DNA from 2 places in the Staphylococcus kloosii genome. Region 1 is predicted to be linked to the other one. Evidence: predicted binding sites of a transcription regulator. Region 1 holds the regulator's gene; the other holds the start of a gene.

Region 1 (6,527 bases):
AATAGCTAATTAACACAAAAGCCACTACTTTATTAATTATTTGCCACATAAAAAATAAGCCTTTTACAAGGCTTATCATATATTTCTAAACTGTTTACATTGTAGCTGCTGAATTCATGTTATTAAGTGTTTGTCTAAGATAATTCATGTCATGAGTTTGTATCGCTTTATTGAATTCCTTGAATTCAACATCATTGCTAAAGTTAATATGAGCACATGATAAACGATCTAAAACTTCCTTGTCTTCCATATCAAAAGCATCTTTCATAAATTATTAGCCTCCCTTTATGTGTTTGATTATATAACACATCTAGAAGTCATTCAAATATTTTCTGAAAAATCTAACAATTCAAAGACTTTAAAAGCTTCGTTAATCGTTATAGCGACTAGCGATAAGAGAATTTTAAATTTTTTCTAATTTTTTTAAATCTAAGATAATTTAACTATTAAAATTTTAATTTAGCTGTTTTTAATTCAATCTTTTTACCCTTAACTCACCTTCAACAACTTCAATTAACTCTTTATCTGTTTCCACGGAAATTGGTAGTATTTTAGCTAATTTATTTGAAAACAGCCATCTTCGATCAGTTTTTGTTAATAATAAGTAATTAGATTCATTATTATTGAAGATAAAATTCAAACTATCTTCATCAATATAGTTAGCTATATTTCTAAAGTCATAATTTTTCAAAGTGGTCATTGATTGCTCTAAATTATCAATGACTAGTCCAATTTCACTAATGCCGAATATTTCTCGTACAGTAAAATGATTGGCTTGTGTCTTATTGCGATGTTCATTCCTCGCCATAAATTCCACTATATTGTATGCTGGATCATAAAAATAAAGCGACTTGGCATCAAATCCACTAAAATAAATTTCATTTTGCCCTTCTTCAGTTAATAAGTCAACACGTTCCTGTAGCCATACTTTAACTTCATTAAACATTTCGGGAGGTATATCAAAAGCAAAGTGGTAGTATGGATTTTCAAGTGCTCCACTATATTTAACGATTAATTCACTACGGCCTACCGAAATTGAAAAATAGTCATTTGTATCTTGTTTTAACTCAAAACCTAAAAAATCGACATAAAAAGTTTTAACTTCTACTAATTTATTTGTATAAATAAGTACTTTATTTATTTTCATAGCAAATACCTCCTTGCTAATTTTAGGGACTGTATTTTTTCTTACCTTAACATTTCTTATGTTTTAAAGCTTGTATATCTCATTATAAAAAAACTGATACTTACCTTATAAGTAAGTACCAGTTTAAAATGACTTATTATTTAGACTTTTTCATGTTACTGTCCATATTTTTATTCATCATTGTCATCATTTGATTAATTTTCTTTTGAGATGGTTTTTGACCCATTTGCATCATCATCATACGTAACATTTCTTCATTAATTGGTGGGTTCTTTTTGAAGTAATCCATCATATACTTTCTTGCTAGGAAGAAGCCACCTACTAAACCTATGATTAGTGCTATTACGATTAAAATAACTGCTAACCAAATTGCCATTGTTTCACCCACTTTCCTATCCTTATGCATTTTACTAAAATATATATTTTATTTCAAGGAAGTTTCGCCTCAAATATATTCAACCTTAAGTATTATATCAATTTTAATTTAGATTTGTAAACATACATTAGCTTAAGTATTAACAATTTATTATTAATGAAAAAAGACATAAGAGCCGCGCTCTTATGTCTTTAATAATTTTAATTATAAGAGATTAATTAAAATGTTTGGATTTGATTTAAAATATTTTCTTTAGTGAAACCATATTTTTCTACTACTAAGTCACCAGGAGCACTAGCACCAAATGTGTCGATACCGATAACTTTACCTTCAGTACCTACATATTTATGCCATCCTAATGATGAAGCCATTTCGATAGCTACACGTTTAGTAATTGATGATGGAATAACTGATTCTTTATATTCATCTGATTGTTGATCGAATGCGTGCCAGTTAGGCATAGATACAACACGTACACCCTTACCTTGTGCATCTAGATCTTTAGCTGCCTCTACAGCTAGGTTAACTTCTGAACCAGTTGCTAATAATAAGAATTCAGCATCTTTTTCAGATTCATATACAACATAAGCACCTTTACGTACGCCTTCTTCAACTACCTCTTTAGGTAAATCTAAAGCTGTTAAGTTTTGACGAGTTAATACTAATGATGTAGGTGTTTTTTCTGATTCTAATGCTACTTCCCAAGCTACACGAGTTTCGTTACCATCAGCTGGACGAATAACGTTCATATTTGGAATAGCACGTAATCCAGCTAATTGTTCAACAGGTTCGTGTGTTGGACCATCTTCACCAACTGCAATTGAGTCGTGAGTGAAAATAAATGTTGAGTTAAGACCCATAATTGCTGATAATCTTAACGCAGGTTTTAGGTAGTCACTGAATACGAAGAATGTTGCACCATATGGATGTAATCCGCCGTGTGCAGCCATACCGTTAACAGCAGCTCCCATTGCAAATTCACGTACACCAAACCAAATGTTTTTGCCTTCAGGAGTTGTTGCACTAAAGTCATTAGAATCTTTAACGTTTGATTTGTTTGAACCAGCTAAATCGGCTGAACCACCAAAGAATGAAGGAACAGTTTTACTGATTGCTTGGATAACTTCACCAGAGTCAGCACGAGAAGCACCACTGTGGCCAGCTTCATATTCAGGTAAAGCATCTTGGTAATTTTCTGGTAATTTACCACTGATAGCTAGTTTGAATTCTTCGCCTAATTCTGGATATTTAGAAGCATATTCTTCAACTAACTTGTTCCATGCTTCTTCGTTTTCATTTGCACGTTTTAACATGTTTTCTTGGAAGATTTCGTAAACTTCTTCTGGAACATTAAAACGTTGTTCAGGATCTAAACCATAATTTTCAAGTGCAAGTTTTCTTTCGTCTTCACCTAAAGGAGCACCATGTACACCATGTGTGCCTTCTTTATTTGGAGCACCAAAGCCGATAACTGTTTTTACTTCAATTATTGTTGGTGCATCTTGGCCTTTAGCTTTTTCGATAGCTTTATCGATTTCATTTAAATCATTACCATCTTTAACTAAGATGTGGTTCCAACCATATGATTCAAAACGTTTTTTAACATCTTCAGAGAAGGCTTTATTTAAATCGCCATCAAGTGAAATATCATTTGAATCATATAATACGATTAATTTGTCTAATTTATTATGACCAGCAAATGATGCTGCTTCATGAGAAATACCTTCCATTAGGTCTCCATCTGAAGCAATTACATAAGTGTAATGGTCAACAACTTTAGCATCATCTTTATTGAATTTACCTGCTAAATGTTTTTCAGCTAAAGCTAAACCAACTGACATAGCTAAACCTTGTCCGAGTGGACCAGTAGTTACTTCTACGCCATCAGTATGTCTAAATTCAGGATGACCTGGTGTTTTAGAACCCCATTGTCTAAATTGTTTTAATTCTTCTAGTTCTAAACTTCCTGATACATGTAATAAACTGTAAAGTAAAGCAGAACCATGACCTGCAGATAATACAAAGCGGTCTCTGTTAAAGTAATCTTTTGATTGGGGATTGAAATTCAAGTGGCGAGTCCATAAAGTATACGCCATTGGTGCTGCGCCCATAGGTAAACCTGGGTGTCCTGAGTTTGCTTGTTCAACAGCATCGATACTCAAAGCTCTAATAGTATCAACAGCTAATTGGTCTTTTTTATTAAACATCTAAACGACTTCCTTTCTTAAGTAGCATAACACAATTACTATTATAACTTATTTATCTATTAATTTAAAAAAATAAGATTAGTTTTTGTTATTATCTTGTTCAGTTTCATTTTTTTCATCTAATTTCTGTTTAACTTTATCAGGAGTAACATCATTACCCTCTGGATCAATGACTCTTGTATTTTCAATTTGTTGTTTGAAACCTTTTCTAAATGATTGTAAATATGCTTCTCTAAGCTTTGATTGTTCTTTAGCTTCGGCTTCTGTTAAACCTGTTTCTTTTTTCTTTTTTGCTAATTCGTTAATTCTATCAATATCAACTTCTTTATTACTCATAGCAATACCTCCATGCTTTGTTACTCTTAACAAATAGTACCAAAAAAGTGAACGAAACTAAATGTTTTCGCTCACTTTACTATTTCTGTCTATATTAGAATGTTATCGAATAATTGCAATTGTTTGGTTCGGTGTATGTTCGTCATTTTTGTCACTGTTTTCATCATCTTTTGCTTTGTTCGCTAACGTTCCCTTAGATTGATTTGTTATTTTATGGTCTGTCATTTCGTACGTTTGTTCTGATTTATTGTTAAAATCTACTGATAGCAAAAAGATTGTGCATAGTATCATAGTGGCTAAAAGTACGATTAAATAAGTTTTATATTGGTTTATATATTGTTTAGTCATTATCTCCACTCCTAGAACGTTTGTTTGTATTATTAATTTATCAGAACGCTTGTTCTATGTCAACATAAAAACGAACAAACGTTTGTAAAAGCATCAAAACCATGCTATAATTAAGACAAATTAATTTAGGGAGTGCCTATTATGAGAGAATTAACTAAACGTCAAACAGAAATTTTCGACTATATTAAGCAAATCGTTCAATCTAAAGGATATCCACCTAGTGTTCGTGAAATAGGAGAAGCCGTAGGTCTTGCTTCAAGTTCAACAGTTCATGGACATTTATCTAGATTAGAAGAAAAAGGTTACATTCGTCGTGATCCTACTAAGCCACGTGCTATAGAAATTGTTTCTGAATTATTAGGAGAGCCTGTTAACACTGAAGAAACGATTCATGTACCTGTCATTGGTAAAGTAACTGCAGGTATTCCTATTACCGCAGTAGAAAATGTGGAAGAGTATTTCCCTTTACCCGAACACTTCACGTCAACACATAATAGCGATATCTTTATTCTAAACGTTGTTGGAGATAGTATGATTGAAGCTGGTATTTTAGATGGAGATAAAGTTATTGTCAGAAGTCAAACTATTGCCGAAAACGGAGATATTATTGTAGCTATGACAGAAGAAAATGAAGCTACAGTTAAAAGATTTTATAAAGAAAAAACACGTTATAGACTACAACCAGAAAATAGTACAATGGATCCTATATATTTAGATCAAGTAACAGTACTTGGTAAAGTTGTTGGCTTATTTAGAGAAATGTAATTTACACTAGACACTCTCATAAATTTAAATATCTTGTTATCTAAACAATAAAAATAAGCGATTGCGTATATACGCAATCGCTTATTTTTTCTCTAAGACGTCTTTAATTCTTTCTAATATATCGTCTTTTTTCTTTTGCTTTTTAGTTTTCATAAGCATCTCATCCTTACAAAGTAAAGATACCCCGAAAAAGTTTTGCTAAACATTAATTGGTATAATTTTCAGTCCAATATGGTTGTTTATCAGAATTGAATGCTACACCTACGCCAAGCTTATTGTAGGTCGGGCGCAAAATATTTTTTCGATGACCTAGTGAATTCATTAATCCTTCGTGTGCATATATGCTATCAACTTGACCGTAGGCTAAATTCTCTCCGGCTGCATTAAAATCAATGTTGTCTGACTTAAGTCTATCGAACGGTGAATTACCATTTAAGTCTGTATGATCAAAATAATTTTGCTTCGCCATATCTTTACTATGTTTTCGTGCAGTATTAGATATAGCGGCATTATAAGTTAAAGTTGATAAGTTATGTTGCACACGCTCAGCATTAACAAGGTCAAAATTTTGTAGCTCGAAACTTTTTTGTAAATCATCTGATGGCGCTCCATATTGACTACGCAAACGATTTTCCATTTGATTACTTACCAATAATATTGATGTTAAATTATTATCATTGTGTTTGTCATAAAATGCTGTTGTATATATATTATGTTTTTTAAAGGTATCATATTCTTTATTATCAATTTCGTATAGTACGTTACCTTTACGCTTTTCAGTAATTGGTTTTCCTAACCGTTGACGCACTACATTTTTAGGAGAACCATATTTTATCTGAGATTGCGATGATATTACGTTTTGGTTCGTATATAAACCATTAACTTTATTATCAATGTAACTAACCATAACAAAATCATGATAGTCTTTTGTATGATAACTATACCATTTCGTACCGTATTCGTTCGTTGTTATCCTTTGTGCTTTACCTATTTTACTTTCAACCTGTGCTTTGGTCATATTCATTTGAATATTATTTAACGCAAATTCCTGCTTACTTGGAACTTTTAATTCATTATTAGCAGTATTGCTATTATTCGTCCAAGCATCTACTTTTGTTCTTGCTTGCTGTTGGATATGCGTCATAAAGTCAGGTTCTTTAATAGGTAAAACAATTATTAACCCTAGAAATAGAACAATATAAAATAATAGTTTTCGGATGTTTAACACCTACTAAAAATTAGTCTCTATCACCATTAAAAATAGAGTTACGTACAATGACATAATCTACTTTTCTTAATGAAGTTAAGTCTTTACCGCCTGCATATGAAATTGAACTTTGTAAATCTT
Region 2 (6,527 bases), 630 kb from region 1:
GTATGGGTATTGTCTCATTGCTTATTATTTTGATTCCTATGATTTTTGTTGCTTTTTTTATGTTTATATTATTATTAATCGCTTTGTTATTTTTTATTTCACCAGTTTTACTTATTGTACATGGACTAATTAATGGCAATATTAGTTTAGCTTTAAGCAACTATTTATTTGCCTTTTCGTACTCAGGGCTAGGCATCGTATTATTTGTGTTGATTTTAAAACTAGCCGAGTTAGTCTATCGTATTATTTTAAAATATTTACGTTGGAACATAAAAAATATTAAGGGAAGTGCAGTTAAATGAAGAAGCTATTCATCAGTGGATTGGTTTTATTTGTTATTTGTTTTTCGTTGGCCTGCATTTCCTGGTTTACATTTGAAAAGCAAGATAATAAAACGAATAAAATTCACGAAAATTTTGACCATAAAACGATTAATTATTTAAATGTAAATACGAAATTAGCAAAAGTTAATGTAAAACATGGTAAAGATTTGGCAATTAGTTATAAAGGTACGAAAGACATTAAAGTAGATAAGCAAAATGGTAATTTGAAAATTAAGGAAATAAACAATAATGAAGATCATTATGGATTGAACTTTAATCCATTTAAAAAAATGGATAGTGAATTAACTATTACTGTACCTAAAAAACAAGAAAAATCATTAAATATGTATTTAAATTCGGAAACAATTAATATTAGTGACTTAAATTTAGGTAAAGTTAATATTAAAACGACATACAGCGGTGGCGATGGTTTATTCATTAAAAATGCGCAGTTTGAAAATTTGAAATATCGTTCTAAATCCGCTCCAGTGTATTTAAGCAATTGTGTTATTAAAAATAGTGATATTAAAACAACTAGAGAAATTAATATAAAAGATTCACTACTAAAAAGTGCGGTTTTATTATCAAAACGTAGTAACATTAAATTGACTCATATGAAAAGTGCTTCCGATATTAAGGCATCGACTAACGAAGGAAATATCCTGATGTCTTATGCAACGAAACCTAAAGATACATTGTTAAAATTAAATCCTGATGACGGCAAAGTACAAGTAGATAATAAATATTTTAAAAATGGTAAAGTTGGCAATAGTGATAATGTTTTAGAATTCTATACAGATTCAGGCAATATCCATATTAAATAATAAAAAATGCTCTTTTCAAAGTACGCATAAGCGTATTGCTTTGAAAGGAGCATTTTAATTAATAAGTAGCAAAGGTTAGATCTGTATCTATGTGACCTGTGAAATTTTGTAGCTCTAGTGATTGACCATCTAACCAATGTTGGAAATTAAATTGTGTGGGTTTATTATTTTCACCTAAAGCAATCCAAGCCGACATGGATTGTGGTTCGTACATACTAGTATGGATTGTGCCAGACCAACTATTAAATAATTTGCTGTAGATTTCGTTATCTGGATTATTAAAAAGTTTAAACGCCTCATGTTTTGAGAATTGCTCTGGTGAGTGGGCGATGAGTCTATTTAAACGATCTTTGGATTCTTTTGTATAGTTTCTATTTTCGTGTGTGAGCAACTTGAAATGGTTCGTACACGTTTTATCATATCTAACATCTATTCCTCTAGGTGTTACTTCGACAATAGCGTGATTTAAATTTTTATCCATCACAATATAACTGAAAGAACTTCTATGTGGTAATGATTTTAATAATTGGATTGCTTCAGGTACGTCTTTACAATACTCTAATACTAAGCGTCCAATCATATAACAGACGAAACCGTCACCAGGATGTTTACGATGCATAAAATTATAAGCCATAACCAATCCTGCTTCGTTCATACCATCCATGCGACCAGTAACGCGTGAAGTAGGACCGATTTGCGCTAAACCACCATCATTTGGCTGGAATAATAAATAACGTGCATCGTATGTTGCCGGATGGTAATCATAGTTTCTAACCATATAATCATTGCCGAGAAAAACAGTGCAACCACTATTTTTTAATGGTGTAAAACGATAATGTGCAAAGTTTAATATCATCTGGCGAGTAGGTAAATTTAACACTTCTTGCATCCCCATAATTTCTTCCCATATGTGTGGGGCATAATGTTGAAAAATATTATATGTTTCATTTATATTGATATCAAAGCGTGGCATACGTTTACGCCATTCTTGTTCTCTATTTTTTAAGAGTGGGGTTTGTTGCATCCATTGAGCAGTTTTGACGCCCAAATCAAAATGAGAACCTCTATGAGTCATTATGTCCGATTTTACATCTTGCATGATTAACTACGCTCCTATAGTTACTTTATATGACAAAATTGTAACTTTAATGTAATTTTATATTAATTGCAATTATTAATAGTTGTGTAATATGATGATTATAACATCGATGATAAATTATTTATTAACTCTTTGAGGTGATATTATGAGAGATTATTATGATGCAGTTAAATCAGCAGTTGCAATCTGGTGGAACAACTAAAAATATTTAAAACAAACGGCTACTTGTTTAGTAGTCGTTTTTTGTTATGGCTCTAACTAATAATAATATCGCTATTTTTTAATTTATGATATTATGTAAATGCTAAATAAAGTATCCAATATTGTACCTTCAACAGAAATATACTTTTAATAGTTTAAGCATATCATAGAAGATTATGTTTTTTTACTAGAATATATATTCTAAATAATGGGTATACTTTTATTGATGCTTTTAAGTATGCTATCATTAGTGATAGTGATGTTAATAAATTATTGAGGTGAATCAGAATGTTGAATTTTATTAAAGGTTTAATTAAATTTGTACTAGGTACAATCTTAACTGTATCACTTTTAGCTGGTGTTGGTGCAGTAGTATTTGCTTATATTTTCAAAAAAGACTTTGAAGATATTGAAAGTAAAACAAAAGAAATTGTTTCAGATATTGAAGCTAATAATTAATTATAAAAATAGAACACATGATGTGTTCTATTTTTTTTGTATAAATTTACTAATTCAGCGTTGTTATTGTTCAATCTTTAAAATACTTACTGCTAATGTAATCAATGAAATGCCTACGACATAGTCAAATGCCGCTTTAATTTTCGGACTATTAAATAAGGCTTTGATATAATCAAAAACATAACTACAGATGAAAAACCACACGAATACAATTGCAATAAATAGACTAGATAAGTAAATGATTTGTAAACTTGTATGATGGTTTGTGACGAATTGTGGAAGGATACTAATATAAAACAGTATTGCTTTTGGATTTAACATAGTGCTCATAAAGCCTTGTTTATAAGATGTAGTGAAATTAATCGTTTGCTTACTATGAATCTCTGTATGTATCGGCACATTTTTACGCGCGTTAATTATTGCTTTGATACCTAAATAAGCGATATATAAGGCACCGAAAATCTTAATTACGATAAAAACATAGTACGAACTAGTTAGGATAAAAATAAGGCCTAATGCTGCTAAGGAAGAATATAGTACGTGAGCGCTACAAATACCTAAACCTGCGATAATACCGTTTTTAGTAGTGCCAGACATCGTATTATTAACTACGATGAAAAAGTCGGGTCCCGGTATCATAATAATCATCAATGCAATGGCAATAAAACTGAGCCAATTTTCCATACTATTCCTCCTTTATCAAGTGCTAAAATTGTTATAGATATTTGATTAAGTTTAGTATAGTTAAATAAATTATTCAATATGTTATTTATTAACACTAAAGTTGTTGTATCTTCGTAACGTCTAAGAGTGAAACTTTAATGTCTTCACCGTCATTATATGTTACGCCAGTAAGATACATATTTATCATATCGATATGCTTTATCGTCAATGATAATGATTTGAGCCAACCTTCTTGATAGTACTCAAGTTGCACTGGGCGATTGTTGTGCAAAGACTGGTGCAAATGAATGTTTAAGTCATTTAATTGATCGTCCGATAAAATAGGTCGGTCAATTTTATTTTGATCAATGATATAGTTTTGAATTGTTTCGAACTGTTCGGGCAACGTGGCAAAAGGTGCCCACTTCACCATACCTCTACCCATAGGAATATTTTTAGATAGATATTCTCTCGGGATCTTTCTATAATCGGTTTCTTGTTTATATTTATCTGGAATCATCGAATCACCTCACTACAATAATAGAACAAATGTTCGCGTAAGTGCAAGTGCTTTTCGAAAATAGTAAAAGAAATATTTAAGCAACGTTTGACGTAGCAATAAATTAAAATTCAAACATATATAAATAAGGTCAAGTCATCTAAATATGACTCGACCTGAAAGATATATTGTTTAAAAGAGTATAAGTGTTAAGTATAAGCCTAATAAAGTAATGAATAACACAGGTAACGTAATGACGATTCCAGTTTTAAAATAAGTCCCCCATGATATTTTGATACCTTTATTAGTAAGGACATGTAACCATAGCAATGTAGCTAAGGAGCCAATAGGTGTTATTTTAGGACCTAAATCTGATCCTATAACATTGGCGTAAATCATGCCTTCTTTCACCATACTCGTAACGTCTGCTTGATTAATGGCAAGTGCATCTATTAATACAGTTGGTAGGTTATTCATGATGGATGATAAAAATGCAGAAATGAAACCAGTGCCTATAATACTTAAAATTAAATTATGATTAGAAATAAATGTTAATACATTGCCTAGTAGGTGAGTGATGCCTACATTTTTCAAACCAAAAACGACAAGGTACATACCGATAGAGAAAATAACGATATTCCATGGTGCTTCTTTAAGTATTTTTTTAGTTTGTACCGCCTGTGATTTACGAGCTAATAATATGAAAATAAAAGCTACAAACAGTGCAATAAATGATACAGGTATGTGCGCAAACTCACTAATTAAATAACCTGCAAGTAAAAATGCCAATACTATCCAAGAAATTTTAAACAAGCGATTATCTTTAATAGCAGCGTGAGGGCTTTCAACTTGTTGTGCTTCGAATTGAAGCGGTATCGAACGTTTAAAGTAAAGCCATAAAATAACTATACTCGCTAACAGCGCACATAGATCAGGTAATATCATGCGACTAAAATATTTCATGAAAGAAATATTAAAATAATCAGCAGACACGATATTAACTAAGTTACTAATCGTAAAAGGTAATGACGTGGCATCTGCAATAAACCCACTAGCAATAACAAATGGAAAGATTACTTTTTTATTAAAACCTAATGTACGTACGATAGCTAAAACAATTGGTGTTAAAATAAGTGCAGCACCATCATTAGCAAAAAAAGCCGCTACAATTGCACCAAGTAACATAATATAAATAAACATTTTAATACCATTGCCACGCGATGCTTTAACCATATAGACAGCTGACCATTCAAAAAAACCAACAGCATCTAAAATTAAAGAAATTAAAATAAGCGCAACAAAGGTTAATGTAGCATTCCACACGATTTGCGTTACTTCAATAACATCTGCAAAATTAACAACACCAGTTAGTAGAGCAAGGCAAGCGCCAATAACAGCGCTAATGCCTATATCTAGCCCTTTAGGTTGCCAAATGACTAAGACCAAAGTTAAGACAAAAATGATGATTGCCAAAAATGTCATGATTAGATTCACCCGATTTCGTGGTTTTAACAGTACATTGCACCGATGAATTTTTTTAATGTAAATTATGAAAAATAACGATGCGATTTAACTTACATAGATTAACATCGGAACATCAATTTGTCTATTTGTCAGTAAGAGGCAATGCTTGCGCTAACAGTGTATAGTTAAATAGATAAGGATGAAATTTAATTAATTGTTATTCTCTGCTAACTTTAATAAAATGAAGTTATATCAATAATGGAGGGGTTTTCATGACAACAATAGGTTATGTTGGTTCATATACTAAAAAAGAAGGAAAAGGCATTTACCGTTTTGAGTTAGATGAAGCGTCAGGTAAAATCGCTACAATAGAAACTGGATACGAAGTTGAAGCTTCTACATACCTAACTCAATATAACTCATATTTATATGCCATTACTCGAGAAGGAGACGATTGCGGCATCGCAAGTTTCAAAATCGGTGATAACGGTCAGCTAACTTTAATAAATAAATGTCTTGAATCTACTGCTGGAACAGGTTGTTATGTGTCAGTTTCTCCAAACGGACAATTTTTATTTGAATCTGTTTACGGTGCAGGATTAGCGCGTATATATGAATTAGACACGACGACAGGAAAAGTAGTCAAACTAATACAAGAATTACAACACACTTACCCTGTGGGACCTAATGAGAGACAAGAGCATCCACATGTACATTTATTAGATACGACGCCTGATAATTATGTAGTGGCTATGGATCTAGGAACTGATAGAGTAGTTACTTATCAATACGGTGAACAAGGCCTAACTGAATATGCTGTGACTCAATTTGAACCGGCAGATGGCCCACGTCACATCACATTTAACGATAATAATAATTATGCTTATGTCGTACATGAATTATCAAATATTGTCAGTGTCGTTAGTTATCAAGATGGTAAATTTAAAGAAGTCGAAAGACATAGCACAATACCTGAAGATTTTACAGGTGATACA

The links. Region 1 encodes LexA, which represses DNA repair genes until DNA is damaged. Its sites were predicted from a motif close to CGAACATATGTTCG; they were not measured.
Region 2: C7J89_RS05880 (YolD-like family protein) is a predicted target of LexA. The motif match lies at 4,112-4,125, and genes of this name have one in related genera.

The regions. Positions count from the first base shown of each region.
Region 1 covers NZ_CP027846.1:1,826,556-1,833,082, forward strand. The annotation lists gene C7J89_RS13320 (hypothetical protein) at 95-268, opposite strand; gene C7J89_RS09105 (hypothetical protein) at 470-1,147, opposite strand; gene C7J89_RS09110 (YneF family protein) at 1,284-1,523, opposite strand; gene tkt (transketolase) at 1,742-3,730, opposite strand; gene C7J89_RS09120 (DUF896 domain-containing protein) at 3,809-4,066, opposite strand; gene sosA (DNA damage-induced cell division inhibitor SosA) at 4,169-4,414, opposite strand; gene lexA (transcriptional repressor LexA) at 4,556-5,179, shown strand; gene C7J89_RS09135 (CAP domain-containing protein) at 5,385-6,407, opposite strand; gene guaC (GMP reductase) at 6,418-6,527, opposite strand, start outside.
Region 2 covers NZ_CP027846.1:1,199,337-1,205,863, forward strand. The annotation lists gene C7J89_RS05855 (HAAS signaling domain-containing protein) at 1-302, shown strand, start outside; gene C7J89_RS05860 (DUF4097 family beta strand repeat-containing protein) at 299-1,147, shown strand; gene C7J89_RS05865 (C45 family autoproteolytic acyltransferase/hydrolase) at 1,206-2,246, opposite strand; gene C7J89_RS05870 (hypothetical protein) at 2,736-2,906, shown strand; gene C7J89_RS05875 (LysE family translocator) at 2,970-3,590, opposite strand; gene C7J89_RS05880 (YolD-like family protein) at 3,685-4,089, opposite strand; gene C7J89_RS05885 (arsenic transporter) at 4,261-5,550, opposite strand; gene pglS (6-phosphogluconolactonase) at 5,805-6,527, shown strand, end outside.